Regions from separate parts of the Duganella sp. GW822-FHT06D06 genome, predicted to be linked through region 1. Evidence: predicted binding sites of a transcription regulator. Region 1 holds the regulator's gene; each other region holds the start of a gene.
What was found. Region 1 encodes sigma-54, which starts transcription at its own class of promoters, with help from an activator protein. Its sites were predicted from a motif close to TGGCANGNAANCTGCTTT; they were not measured.

Region 1 (4,210 bases):
GTCCAGGATGGACGCGCTCATCACCAGCGGCGCGGCCGCGAACACGTGGTAGTGCAAGGCCTTGGCCGCGCGCTCCATCTCCGCCGGCAGCGCACCGTCCGCCGCAACTTGACCCATCGCATGTTCGAACACCTTGCGGCCCCAGGCCAGGTAGCGCTCGTCGTGCGTGACGCCGCCCACCGCCGTCACCGCCAGGCCTTCCCAGTAGTAGTGGTTGTTGCGCGTGCCCCTGCGCGCGTCGGCATGCGCCATGGTGGCGTCGGCCAGCGTCTTGAACCAGGCTTCGATGGCTTGCTGCTGCGCCGGGCTGGCGGCCGGCTTGACGCGGGCGTAGCTCAACGCCATGCCGCCCAGGGTCCACTTGCGCACATACCAGGCCTGTTCGCTGGACAGCTTGCCCAGCAAGGCCTGTTGCCCGGCCCAGCTCTCCAGCCAGCCCAGCGCGCAGGCGGCGTCGCCCCGGCTGGCGTTTTTCGCCACCCCGGCCAGGAAGTCGTCGATCGGCTTGGTGTGGGCGATATTGCGCGCACGCAGCACCGGATCGATGACGGAATGGTGCGCATCCGAGTAATAGCTGTTGGCGTCGATGTCGATCACGGCCGGCGGCGGCGCGGTGCATGCCAGCGCGGCCGGCATCGCCAGAGTCAGCATCCATGCCGTAAATAGTTTAGCTCGTTTCATGCCACGCCCGTTGCAATGAGGAAAACGTTTACTCTAAACCATTTGGGCGCAAAAAAGGGCGCCTCTGCGCCCTTAGTTTGATGGTGCCGGGGCCGTTGTTATAGGGCGGCGGCAGCGGGTTCGTAGCTATCCGGGAGATGCTTGATCGCATCGTGGCCGTGCTCTTGGACCTTGGCTTTGTACTTCATGACCTGCCGATCCAGCTTGTCGATCAAGGTATCGATGGCGGCGTACAGGTCCTGGGACAGGCTTTCCACGTAGACGGTTTTGCCCGACATGCGCAGGTTGATTTCAGCCTTCTGGCGTTTCTCTTTCTCTTTGAGGTTATCTACAGTCAGGATGACAGCAATATCAATCACTTGATCAAAGTGGCGGGTGACGCGTTCCAGCTTGTTCTGCACGTATTCACGGATGGCCGAGGTCACTTCGAGATGATGTCCACTGATGGTGAGATTCATACACACTCCTAAAGATAATGTCGCTTCTTACGGTTAGTGCGGAGCCCATTAGCGCCGGGCGCGCAGGAACCAAGTAACTACAAAGATTTACGGAGACTGACTGGCGGGATCTTCAACGCTTCGCGATATTTGGCAACAGTGCGTCGCGCAATCACCATGCCTTGTTCTCCCAGCATGTCCGCAATCTTACTGTCGGATAAAGGATTTTTCGGGTCTTCTGCTCCTGTCAATTGCACAATGAGTGCGCGTATCGCCGTCGAACTTGCTTCTCCCCCCGCTTCAGTGGCGACATGGCTGCCAAAGAAATATTTCAACTCAAACATACCGTGCGGGGTCAGCATATATTTTTGAGTTGTTACACGAGAAATAGTGCTCTCGTGTAGACCCAGTGTATCAGCAATTTCGCGAAGCACAAGGGGGCGCATGGCAACCGCGCCATGGGAGAAAAAGTTCTTTTGTCGTTCTACTATCGCTTGTGCAACGCGCAAAATCGTGTCGAAACGCTGGCGCATATTCTTGATCAGCCACTTCGCTTCCTGCAGCTGCGCGCCCATCGCGCCCTCGCCTTTTCCCTGCTTGAGCAGGTTGGCGTACATGGCGTTCACCCGCAGGCGCGGCATGACGTCGTTGTTCAGGCTCACTTGCCAGCCGTTGCGCGCTTTTTTGACGATCACGTCCGGCACCACGTAGTCCGACACGTCCGACGCGAACGCCGAGCCCGGATGCGGATTGCACTGGCGGATGACGGTTTGTGCTTCGCGCAAATCTTCGTCGTCGCACAGCAGCGCCTTCTTCAATTTGTTGAAATCGCGCTGGGCAAACCAGGTCAAATGATTTTCAACGATGGCCAGCGCCATGCGCCGCGTGACCATCGGAATGCCCGGCAAGCGCTTGATCTGCAGCGCCAGGCATTCGGACGCGTTGCGCGCGCCCACGCCCATCGGGTCGAAGCTTTGCAGCATCGACAAGGCGGTCTGCAATTCGTCGAGCTCCAGTTCCAGCTCTTCCGGCAGGCGGGCCAGGATTTCTTCCAGCGATTCTTCGAGGTAGCCGTTTTCGTCCAGCGCGTCGATGATCAGCTCGACCAGCGCGCGGTCGCGCATCTCCAGCACCGTCACCCGCATCTGCTCCATCAGGTGCTCGCGCAAGGTGCAGTGGCTGGCCTCCAGTTGCGGCCGCGAGTCCTCGTCGTCGGGCGCCTTGCTGCGGCCGGCGTCGCTCCAGTCGACGTCGGCGTCGCTGCTGGTGCTTTCGGTGTCGGCGGCCGGGCCGTCGTAGTTGTCGGCGTCGGCGGCCGGCGCCTCTTGGGTGTTGGGCGGGCCTTCGGGCGGCGCGTCGCCGACCGGGGCTTGCTGGCTGATGGCGCCGTCCGACAGCAGCCGCAGCGAGCGGTCCAGCGGGTCGTCGAGGCGCTCCAGCAGCGGATTATCGGTCAGCAGCTGTTCCAGTTCCTGGTGCAGCTCCAGCGTCGACAACTGCAGCAGCCGGATCGACTGCTGCAACTGAGGTGTCAGCGCGAGGTGCTGCGACGTGCGCAGTTGCAAAGACTGTTTCATGGGTTTTACATACGGAAGTGTTCGCCCAGATACACGCGACGCACCGATTCGTTGGCGATGATGTCGTCTGGCCGGCCTGAAGCCAATACCGTGCCCTGGTTGATGATATATGCGCGGTCGCAGATGCCCAGCGTTTCGCGCACATTGTGATCGGTAATGAGGACGCCGATGCCGCGTTCCTTGAGGAAGCGCACGATGCGCTGGATCTCAATCACGGCAATCGGGTCGACCCCGGCGAATGGTTCGTCGAGCAGCACGAAGCGCGGATTGGTCGCCAGTGCGCGCGCGATCTCCACGCGGCGGCGCTCGCCGCCCGACAGCGACAGCGCCTGGTTCTCGCGCAGCTTTTCGATTTGCAAATCGGCCAGCAGGGTATTGAGCCGTTCATCAATGGCAGCCTTGGATAAAGGCTTGCCGTCCACTTTTTGAATTTCGAGGACGGCGCGGATATTTTCTTCCACCGTCAGCTTGCGGAACACCGACGCTTCCTGCGGCAGGTAGGACAAGCCGAGCGAGGCGCGGCGGTGGATCGGCAGCGACGAGATATCGGTGCCGCTGATATCGATGCTGCCGGCGTCCGACGGCACCAGGCCGACGATCATGTAGAACGAGGTGGTCTTGCCGGCGCCGTTGGGGCCGAGCAGGCCCACCACTTCGCCGCATTCGACTTGCAGGGACACGTCATGCACGACCTGGCGCTTGCCGTAGGTCTTTTGCAGGCCGCGCACGATCAGGGTGCTACCGCAGGATGGCTCCATGCTTACTTCTCCGTGGCCGGCGGCGTCGATGCGGCCGGTGCCGGCGCGGCCGGACGGATGGTCGGCTGGATCACCATGGTGCCACGGCCGGCGCCCGGCTTGCTGACGCCGGAGACGTTATTCTTGACGTCGAAATGTTCGGTGCGGCTGTCGTAGGAAATGAACTCGCTGTTGACTTCGCTGGTCATGCGCGCGCCTTCCAGCTGGCGCACCCGGGCTTTCGAGAACAGCTTGACCAGGTCGGTCTTGTCGCTGTACTCGATGCGCTCGGCTTCGCCCTCGATCCACTGGTCGCCGGCGCCGTCGCGCTTCTGGCGGAAGGTCGACAGCGTCCCCGGCGTGCTGGTCAGCACGACGAAGTTATAGCCTTCGGGATCGGTGGTCACCACCGCCTTCGGCGACTTCATCAGCAGCGTGCCGCGCGTCAGCACGACATTGCCGATCAGCGTCTTGATCTGCTTGACGTCGTCGATTTGCAGGTCGTCGTAATCGATCTTGGTCGGCTTGTTGGCATCCGCTTTTTCCGCGTGGACCGCGCCGGCCGCCATCAGCAGCATCGCCGCCGAGAGTATCAGTTTCTTCATCGTCATTCCATTCATCATCATTGTTTCCTCAATGGCCGGCGCGCGGCGGCATCGTCAGCTGTCCGCGTCCGCCCAACTGCACTTCGCGGGTGGCGTTATTGGCCTTCATGCCGACGCCGTTGGCGGTGGCGTTGCCCATTTCCAGCGCCACCGGGCTGGCGGTTTCCATCCGT
Region 2 (4,210 bases), on a different contig from region 1:
GTCGCGAACGGGCGTGCGTATCACGTCGAGCAGCGAGCATGTATCGACAAGTAATACAGGCTTGGATGACGCTCCGATTATTTGGGCCGCAGTCGGGATGTCGCAAATCATTCCCCGCGCTCCGCTGACGCGAGCGCATGTTGCATGGCGCGGAGTCCATATGAAAAATCTCCGACTAGATCCTGTGAACTCTGTTCATCCCAGCCATCTTCTCTCAAGAAAAATTGAAGATCGTCTGAATCGAGCGACTCGCGGTGTTTTGCTACGCTGTAGATAAAGTCCAGCCAACGGGCGTCGTCGAGAGGATGGCTGTGACCGGTCGACTTGTTTGCGCAGCTTGAAAATGCGTGGAACTTTTCTGAGGAAGCTTTGCTAACCAGGTCGACAAGCTTAACTTCAGGCTTGCTCATCTCATATTTGAAATGCCCGTTGATGGCGTCGCGAACAAATAAACCAAGGATTTCATTGTACTCATCAGGCGTCAGCTCCGACTTATCTATCGGCACGATATTTCTCACCGAAATTCCGCCATCTGAAGGCGCGGCCCAAAGTCTTGCAGCCCCAGCAGGGCTCGCTTTGATTTCGAAGCAGAAGAATTTACCGCCCACATTCAAAACGATATCCGCCTCCCTTTTCGCATCGCGCATCCATTGCGGCGGCAGGTGTGTTGCAATGGCACGGACAGCTTCTTCCGGTGTGCTATTCGTTTTGATGGTTAGTTCTTGGAACTTCTTCATGATCGTCTCTTTTCAGGGCTGTGAGAAAGACCGACGCCGGCCGTCGAAGGCCAGGTCGGTTTGTCACCTTAAATCATATGCCATTCCTGCGAGAGCGAGCTTGAAACACCAGCAATGACAGGGTTAAGGCTTGACGAACTTCAGCGTCATGCGGTCGCTCTCGCCGATGGCCTTGTACATGGCGCGGTCGGCGTCCTTGTTGGCGTAGGTCGGCGGCAGCGCCCAGACGCCGTTTTTGTGCTCGGCGGTGTCCTTGGGGTTGGCGTTGACTTCCGACTTGTCGGCCAGCTTGAAGCCGGCCGCTTCGGCCAGGCCTATCACCTGTTTCTCGTGCATATAGCCGGCGCTGTCGCCCTTGCCCTGCGCCTTGGCGGCCGGCAGGCGGTGTTCGACCACGCCGAACACGCCGCCCTTCTTCAGGCTGGCGTAGACGCTGCCGAACAGCGCCTTCAGGTTGTCCGGGCCGGTCTCCGTCCAGTTGTGGATGTTGCGGAAGGTCAGCACCATGTCGACGCTGCCGGCCGGCGCGAACTCGTACTTGCGCGGTGGCGAGAACACGCCCAGCGCCACCTTGTTGTACACCTCCGGCTTGGCGTTCAGGCGCGCGATGAAGCGCTCGGCGGCCTTGCGCTCGTCCGCTTCCGGCGAGGCCAGGTCGTTGCCGGCGGCGATCAGCTTGCCGTGCTCGCGCAGGTAGGGCGCCAGGATCTCGGTGTACCAGCCGCCGCCCGGCGCCAGCTCGACCACCGTCATGGTCGGCTTGATGCCGAAGAAGTTCAGCGTTTCATACGGATGGCGGTAGACGTCGCGCTCGACGTTGGCGGGCGTGCGCGACGGCGCGGCGACGGCGGCCTTCAGTGCGGCGTCTTCGGCGGCAAAGGCGCCGCCGGCGATCAACATGGTGGCGGCCAGGGCGGCAAGTACGGTACGTTTCATGCAAAGTCTCCTGAGGGTTCGTTTGTTTGGACGATGCGCAGCCGCTCGCCCTGCGCGATCATGGTCCAGGCTTGCCTATAGGTCAAGCGAATTGGGACGGACGTCCCCGGCGGACGCCGGGCGGACACTTCCGGACACTGGCGGACAGTCCGGCGGACAGATCTGCGGACACTGCACCCCTGAAATTCCTGCCGGCCACACTGGCTTGCAATATGAATGGTCGTGGCACACATTTTGCCTATCCCCTTCCTTAATCCGGCGCTAATATTGCCAAACCGGCGGAAACGGCGGCGGATATTCAGGTGTAGTGCAAAGCAACGAGCGGTAACGAAGTAGTTCCAGCTAGAAAAGCAAATAAAAAGCAGAACCCCGGGCGACCGGCCCGCAATCTAATCCTTGCTGTTACGTTTTTGGAGATACGATGGAACGACGTGCATTCCTCAATGTTAGTAGTCTGGCCCTGGGCACGATGCTGCTGCCCGCCTTCGGCCGCGCAATCGCGGCGGAAGAGCTGCTCAAGCCAGTCGCCCTGCAATTCAAGAAAATGCTGGCCGACACCGCGCTGACTGCGGCGACCCAGGCCGGCGCCTCCTACTGCGACGTGCGCGTGGGCCGCTACCTGAACCAGTTCATCACCACCCGCGACCTGAACGTCGAGAACGTGGTCAACACCGAATCGGCCGGGGTCGGCGTGCGCGTGATCGCCGGCGGCGCCTACGGCTTCGCCGCCACCAACGACATGAGCCCGGACGGCGTCGCCGCCGCCGCGCGCCAGGCGGTCGCCATCGCCAAGGCCAACGCCAAGCTGCAGACCGAGCCGGTGATCCTGGCGCCGGTCAAGGGCGTCGGCGAAGTGTCGTGGGCCACGCCCATCGTCAAGGACTGGCGCAGCGTCGCCATCAAGGACAAGGCCGAGCTGCTGATCGCCGCCAACAAGGCCGGCATGGAGGGCGGCGCCAGCTTCATGCAGTCGCTGCTGTTCCAGGTCAATCAGCAGAAGTACTTCGCCTCCACCGACGGCTCCTACATCGACCAGGACGTGCATCGCCTGTGGATGCCGGTGTTCGCCACCGCCGTCGACCAGAAGACCAACAAGTTCCGTTCGCGCCAGGGCCTGTCGTCGCCGGTCGGCATGGGCTACGAATACCTGGACGCGCGTCCCGAGCACAAGATCAAGGCGGCCGGCGGCGTGACCACGCTGTACACCAACTCCTACGACCTGATCGAGGATGCGCGCGCGGCCGGCAAGCAGGCCAGGCAGAAGCTGACCGCCAAGTCGGTCGAGCCGGGCAAGTACGACCTGGTGCTGTCGCCGGAACACATGTGGCTGACCATCCACGAATCGGTCGGCCACCCGACCGAGCTCGATCGCGTGCTGGGCTACGAGGCCAACTACGCCGGCACCAGCTTCGCCACGCTCGACAAATGGCAGACCAAGAAGTTCAAGTACGGCTCGGAGATGGTCAACATCGTCGCCGACAAGACCACCCCGGGTTCGCTGGCCAACGTCGGCTACGACGACGAAGGCGTCAAGTGCAAGCGCTGGGACATCATCAAGGACGGCATCCTGGTCAACTACCAGGCCACCCGCGACCAGGCCCACATCATCGGCGAGAAGGAGTCGCACGGCTGCTCGTACGCGGACAACTGGAGCAGCGTGCAGTTCCAGCGCATGCCCAACGTCTCGCTGCAGGCGGGCAAGAAGAAGCTGACCCCGGACGAAATGGTCAAGGACGTCAAGAAGGGCATCTACATCGTCGGCGACGGTTCCTTCTCGATCGACCAGCAGCGCTACAACTTCCAGTTCGGCGGCCAGCTGTTCTACGAAATCAAGAACGGCAAGATCGGCGCGATGCTGGAAGACGTGGCCTATCAATCCAACACCCAGGAGTTCTGGAATGCCTGCGCCGGTCTGTGCGACGAGCGCGATTGGCGCATGGGCGGTTCCTTCTTTGACGGTAAAGGCCAGCCTTCGCAGGTGTCGGTGGTGTCGCATGGCTCCAGCACGGCGCGCTTCAACGGCATCAACGTCATCAACACCGCACGCAAAATCGGCTAAGCCCTGGAGACCACGAGATGAAGAATTTGAGTCAAGACGAAGCAAAACGTATCAGCGACAAGGTGCTGTCCCTTTCCAAGGGCGACCAGTGCGAAGTGAACATCACCGGCAGCCGCAAGGGCAATATCCGCTACGCGCGCAACGCCGTGTCGACCGCCGGCTTGATCGAGGACACCCAGCTGGTGGTGTCGGTCGCCTTCGGCAAGAAGCAGGGCACGGCCACCATCAACGAGTTTGACGACAAGTCGCTGGAAAAAGTGGTGCGCCGCGCCGAAGACCTGGCCCGCTTGGCGCCGGAAAATCCGGAGTTCATGCCGACGCCGACCAAGCAGCAATACAAGGCCAGCGAGACTTTCTTCCAGAAGACCGCCGACATCGATCCCGAGTTCCGCGCGCAGGTGGCGGCCTACAGCATCGAGAACAGCAAGAAGAACAAGCTGGTGGCGGCCGGCTTCTTCAGCGACAACACCCAGTTCAA
Region 3 (4,210 bases), on a different contig from region 1:
AGCGCGAAAGCCGCGATAGGTGATGTCGTTCTGGAACGGGCTGCCGGAGACCTCGTTGACATTCACGCCGGTCAGGCTCCGCGCCATGAATTCGCTGAGGTTTTGGCCGGCGGCGGCGCCCACCAAGGTGGCGCTCGCCGTTTGCACCTGGTAGGGCAATTGGTTGCGGTCCACGCCCAGTCCGGGCAAAGGCGCAACGCCGACGATATCCACCGACAGCATGGCGGTAGCCGGAAACACTGCCACGGCGCCATCGCCTGCCGCAGCCGCACCGCACGCCAGCAACATGCCGCTCGCCGCCGCGTAGCCGCGCATCACGGCATCTGCTCGTGCACGCCGTACCGGGCGAAGATGGCTTGCAGTTCGCCGGAGGCCTTCATTTCATTGACAGCCGCCTGGAGCAAGCGCGCCATGTCCTGGTCGTCCTTGCGCACTGCCATGCCCACTGCCCACCCTGCGCGCGGCAAGCGCTGGAACGCCACCTCGTTCAATGGAAAGGCGGGATCGTCCCGAAACACCGCATCAATCTCCGAGCGGTTGGCCAACACGGCGTCGAGCTGCCCCGCCTTGAGCTGCGCCAGCGCTTCCGCGGCTGTGTCGAAAATCCGTACCTTATCGCGGAAGCGTCCATTGCCCTCGCCCAGCAGCACCATCGCCGCGATGGAGACCTTCTCCACGCCGATGGTCTTGCCGCTCAGCGCATCGATACCATCAAAGACCGGCATGCCACGCGCGCTGCGCACCAGCCGCACCGTCTCGACATGATAGGGGGCGAAGATGGTGACCTTGCCGTTCTCGTTCATCAGTTGTGGTTCCACCGGCACGTGCAGCAAAATGTCCGCCGGTCCGTAGCCGAGGTAATGTCCCTTCCAGACCATGTTGCGCAGATCGTCGCCAAGGTTTTCACCGGCGGGAAAAGGCAACAGGCTCAGTTTCAGGCCCAACTTGGTGGCCAGCGCCTGCGCCACATCCACATCGATGCCGGCGCCGCGCTCGGAAAACGGCGCAAACTGTTCATACACGGCCACCTTGAGCGAACCGGATAGACGGATCTTGTCCCAGTCCGCATACGCGGGAGCCGCGACGCCCACCAGCGCTGCGACAAGTGGAATCAACGCGCCTGCGCGCAAACGAAAGTTCGACATGGTCTGGCTCCCGATCAGTTGGCGGCGTCGCGACGACCGTCGAGGTAGGTCTTGATGGCCCACATGGCTTCCTGATTAAACACGCCCTCAAACGGTGGCATGTAAACGGCGCCGTTACGCACCTTGCCGTGCCGGATCGAGTTGAGGAAATAGTTATCGGTCTCCTTGTAGCAGGCCTTCTTCTTGTTGTCGTTCTTGACGTCGGTGCAGTCGCGGTCGAGCTGACGCAGATCCGGCGCGATACCGCCGGTGACCGCCTCCAGACCGTGGCAGCGGGCGCAGTTCTGGTTGTACGCGGACGAACCGATTTTTAACGCAAGCTTGTTGCCGCGATAAGGATTCTGGTCCAGCCATTTTTCGCCAAGCGGCGTCAGGCCGGTGGTGTCCACCGCCTGCGGCACAACGTTGCCGTGGGCGGTGGCATAAAGGGATGTCGTGGCTGCGGCGGCGATAACGGTCACGATGGCGAGAATGCGGAATGGATGGTGCATGATGTCTCCTGGCTGTTTTAATGAGTGATATACAGCCATTGAGCAAATGCCATGCCACGCGTTTCCCGCCTTGACCCATCTCGCACCTGCTCCAATTTGGCACAGCTGTCACAACCCGGATGTTCAGCGCAGGCTGACGGTCTGGCGTTTCCAGGCCGGGTCCTGCCAGCGATAGAACATGCTGAGCGATGACGGCTTGTCGGCGGTCTTCAACGTCGCCATCGTACTGATCGCCACCAGTTCAAAACTGCGTTTGAATTTGCCGTCAACACGGGCTTCCCGCGCCACCAGCATGTTCTGTAATCCCGGCACCCAGCCGGCGAATTCGGCGTAGCCGATATCGGGATCGGCGGCGGCCGGAGGCAGCACGTCGACCAGCCAGCCGGTGCTGGTCTGATGGAACAGCCACATCTCGCGCCAGCCATCCATCGGCTGCACCGCCAGCGACAGCGCCGTGCCTTGCGCATTGGCACGCGCCGACGCCGCCCACACTACGCCATAGCTGCAATGTCGCACCAACGCGTGCTGCAGATCGTGTTTTGCATCGACCAGCGCGACGCAGGTTTCGCCGGGCTGCCCGGCCATTGCCAGTACGCGCAGGCCACCCTGTGGCGCCGGAAGCTGCGCCGCGCTCTCCGCCGCCCAGCGCACACTACCTACGCGCACGCCTGCTTCGGCAAAGGCGGCAGCATCATCCTCGGTCAACTCCGCCGGATCCACCATCCCCAGTTCGTCCAACGCACGCTGGGCGGACGGGGACGCCTGCTCGCCCTTGCGCGCCCGCGCAAACGCCACCGACGACCACACTGCCGCGCGCCGCATATGGACGCGATTGCGCATGTGCGGCGGCAGGTCCTTCATGTCGATCCGCTCCAGCACCTCCGCGCGCCATTCGTCCAGCGCCGCACGGGCGCCGGGCCGCAGCGCCGGGTCCACGCACTCCTGCCGCGTCAGTCCCAGCACCGCCCTGGCGCGCTGCCGCGGCTCCGACAGCATCGCCAGCACGCGCCTGAAGGCTTCGCCGTCGTAGCACAGCTGCATCCGCCCTTCACGTTCAAAGCTTCGAATACCGACACCGTAGTTGGCGACCGCTTCCAGATGCGCGGCGATCGTGACATCGCCTTGCTTGCTCTGCTTGGAGGAGGCGCGCCGCGCCAGCCGCTCGGCCATCGTGCCCAGCGCGTCGAACGGCTCCGCCGTGATCGCGGCTGCTGGTGCCGCCTTCAGGTAAGCCGCCGCATAGCTGATGCCCAGCGATTCGGCGCCCGGCGTGTCGCGCAGGAAGCGCACCACCGACAGCAACTCCGGCGCGTCGGCCGGCGCCAGCAAGACCCGGCGCACTTGCGAAGCACGTATGTAGCCGGCGCGCTCGCGGCGATAGTCGTAGACCTGCAAGAAGTCCTGCTTCTCGCCGCGTATTTCCAGGCTGTCGCCTTGCCACAGGACGGCCTGCTGCTGCGCAGTGTCCTTGGGTGCGGCGCGCAGCGCGGCCTGATCCTGCGTGACGATCGCCAGTACAACGGCAGCTGCAATCATCGACATGATTATTGTCCTTCCTTGACACTATCCGCAGCTTCAGCGCTGACAGTCGCCATGCGCGGCTGCTTGCCGTGCTGGCTACCCAGCAGCGCCGAGCCGATAAACCCGCCATCTGTCGGCGACGGTGCGATGATGACCGACACCTTGTCCGACAATTTGTCCGCCATCGTCTTCTGGATCAGCAGCGGATTGCGCGTAATCAGATCGCCCTCGCGCTCCATCTGCGCTGCGGCCACCTTGCCGACCAACTCCTGGCGATAGGCTTCCGCGTCCGCCAGCTTGCGGCGTGAATCGGCTTCGCCAGTGGCTTCGATGACGCGCGCCTGCGCATTGCCTTCCGACGTTTTGATGCGCGCCATCTTCTCGGCTTCCGCTTCCAGTTTGCGCTGCTCGATCTGCTTCTGCTTGAACGGCAGCACATGCGCCATCGCCTGCTCCTGCGCCCTGGCTGCGATGATCTGTTCGTTGCCGGCTGCTTCGGCGGCCTTTTCGCGACGGATCTTGTCCGCATCCGCTTCAAGCGCGGTCTGTTTGACCTGCTTCTCCTTCAGCTCCAGCGTGTAGCGCATCTTCTCCGTTTCCAGCTCTTCGGCGAGCAGCTTTTCCATGCCGGCCTGGTATTCTTCCGGCAGCGTGATCTTGCCGATGGTGATGCCGCGCAGCGTGATGCCGTCGGCCGCCAACTTGGGCTTGAGCTCAGCCTCGATCGCCTGCTGGATCTCGGCGCGCTTGGTCGAGAAGATCTCGCGCACCGTGTAGCGGGTGAACACTTTGTAAATCACGCCCTGCACCGCCGGCTCGACGATGGAGCCATTGATATCCGGCGGCAGCGACTGCGCCATGGCCGCCACACGATTCACATCCAGCGCATAGCGCACCGACATGTCCACGCCCAGCGCCAGTCCCTCGACCGACTGGAACGGCGCGTTGTCGTTGCCGGCCGGGCGGTACACCTGGTCGCGCAGCGACACCTGCCGCAGCGCGTGCACACCCGGCATCATGAACACCGCGCCATCACGCACGGTGATGGCGGAA

Region 2: AC1RMD_RS29170 (TldD/PmbA family protein) is a predicted target of sigma-54. The motif match lies at 1,897-1,914, and genes of this name have one in related genera.
Region 3: pedF (cytochrome c-550 PedF) is a predicted target of sigma-54. The motif match lies at 1,676-1,693, and genes of this name have one in related genera.

Annotation. Positions count from the first base shown of each region.
Region 1 is NZ_JBXALQ010000014.1:103,156-107,365, reverse strand. Features, by position in the region: gene AC1RMD_RS22970 (alginate lyase family protein) at 1-681, opposite strand, end outside; gene hpf (ribosome hibernation-promoting factor, HPF/YfiA family) at 780-1,139, opposite strand; gene AC1RMD_RS22960 (RNA polymerase factor sigma-54) at 1,217-2,695, opposite strand; gene lptB (LPS export ABC transporter ATP-binding protein) at 2,701-3,453, opposite strand; gene lptA (lipopolysaccharide transport periplasmic protein LptA) at 3,456-4,037, opposite strand; gene lptC (LPS export ABC transporter periplasmic protein LptC) at 4,066-4,210, opposite strand, start outside.
Region 2 is NZ_JBXALQ010000025.1:38,828-43,037, reverse strand. Features, by position in the region: gene AC1RMD_RS29185 (PIN domain-containing protein) at 1-111, opposite strand, end outside; gene AC1RMD_RS29180 (hypothetical protein) at 108-737, opposite strand; gene AC1RMD_RS29175 (class I SAM-dependent methyltransferase) at 861-1,673, opposite strand; gene AC1RMD_RS29170 (TldD/PmbA family protein) at 2,095-3,732, shown strand; gene AC1RMD_RS29165 (TldD/PmbA family protein) at 3,750-4,210, shown strand, end outside.
Region 3 is NZ_JBXALQ010000035.1:15,617-19,826, forward strand. Features, by position in the region: gene AC1RMD_RS30650 (TonB-dependent receptor) at 1-315, opposite strand, end outside; gene AC1RMD_RS30655 (substrate-binding periplasmic protein) at 315-1,145, opposite strand; gene pedF (cytochrome c-550 PedF) at 1,160-1,636, opposite strand; gene AC1RMD_RS30665 (SH3 domain-containing protein) at 1,760-3,178, opposite strand; gene AC1RMD_RS30670 (prohibitin family protein) at 3,181-4,210, opposite strand, start outside.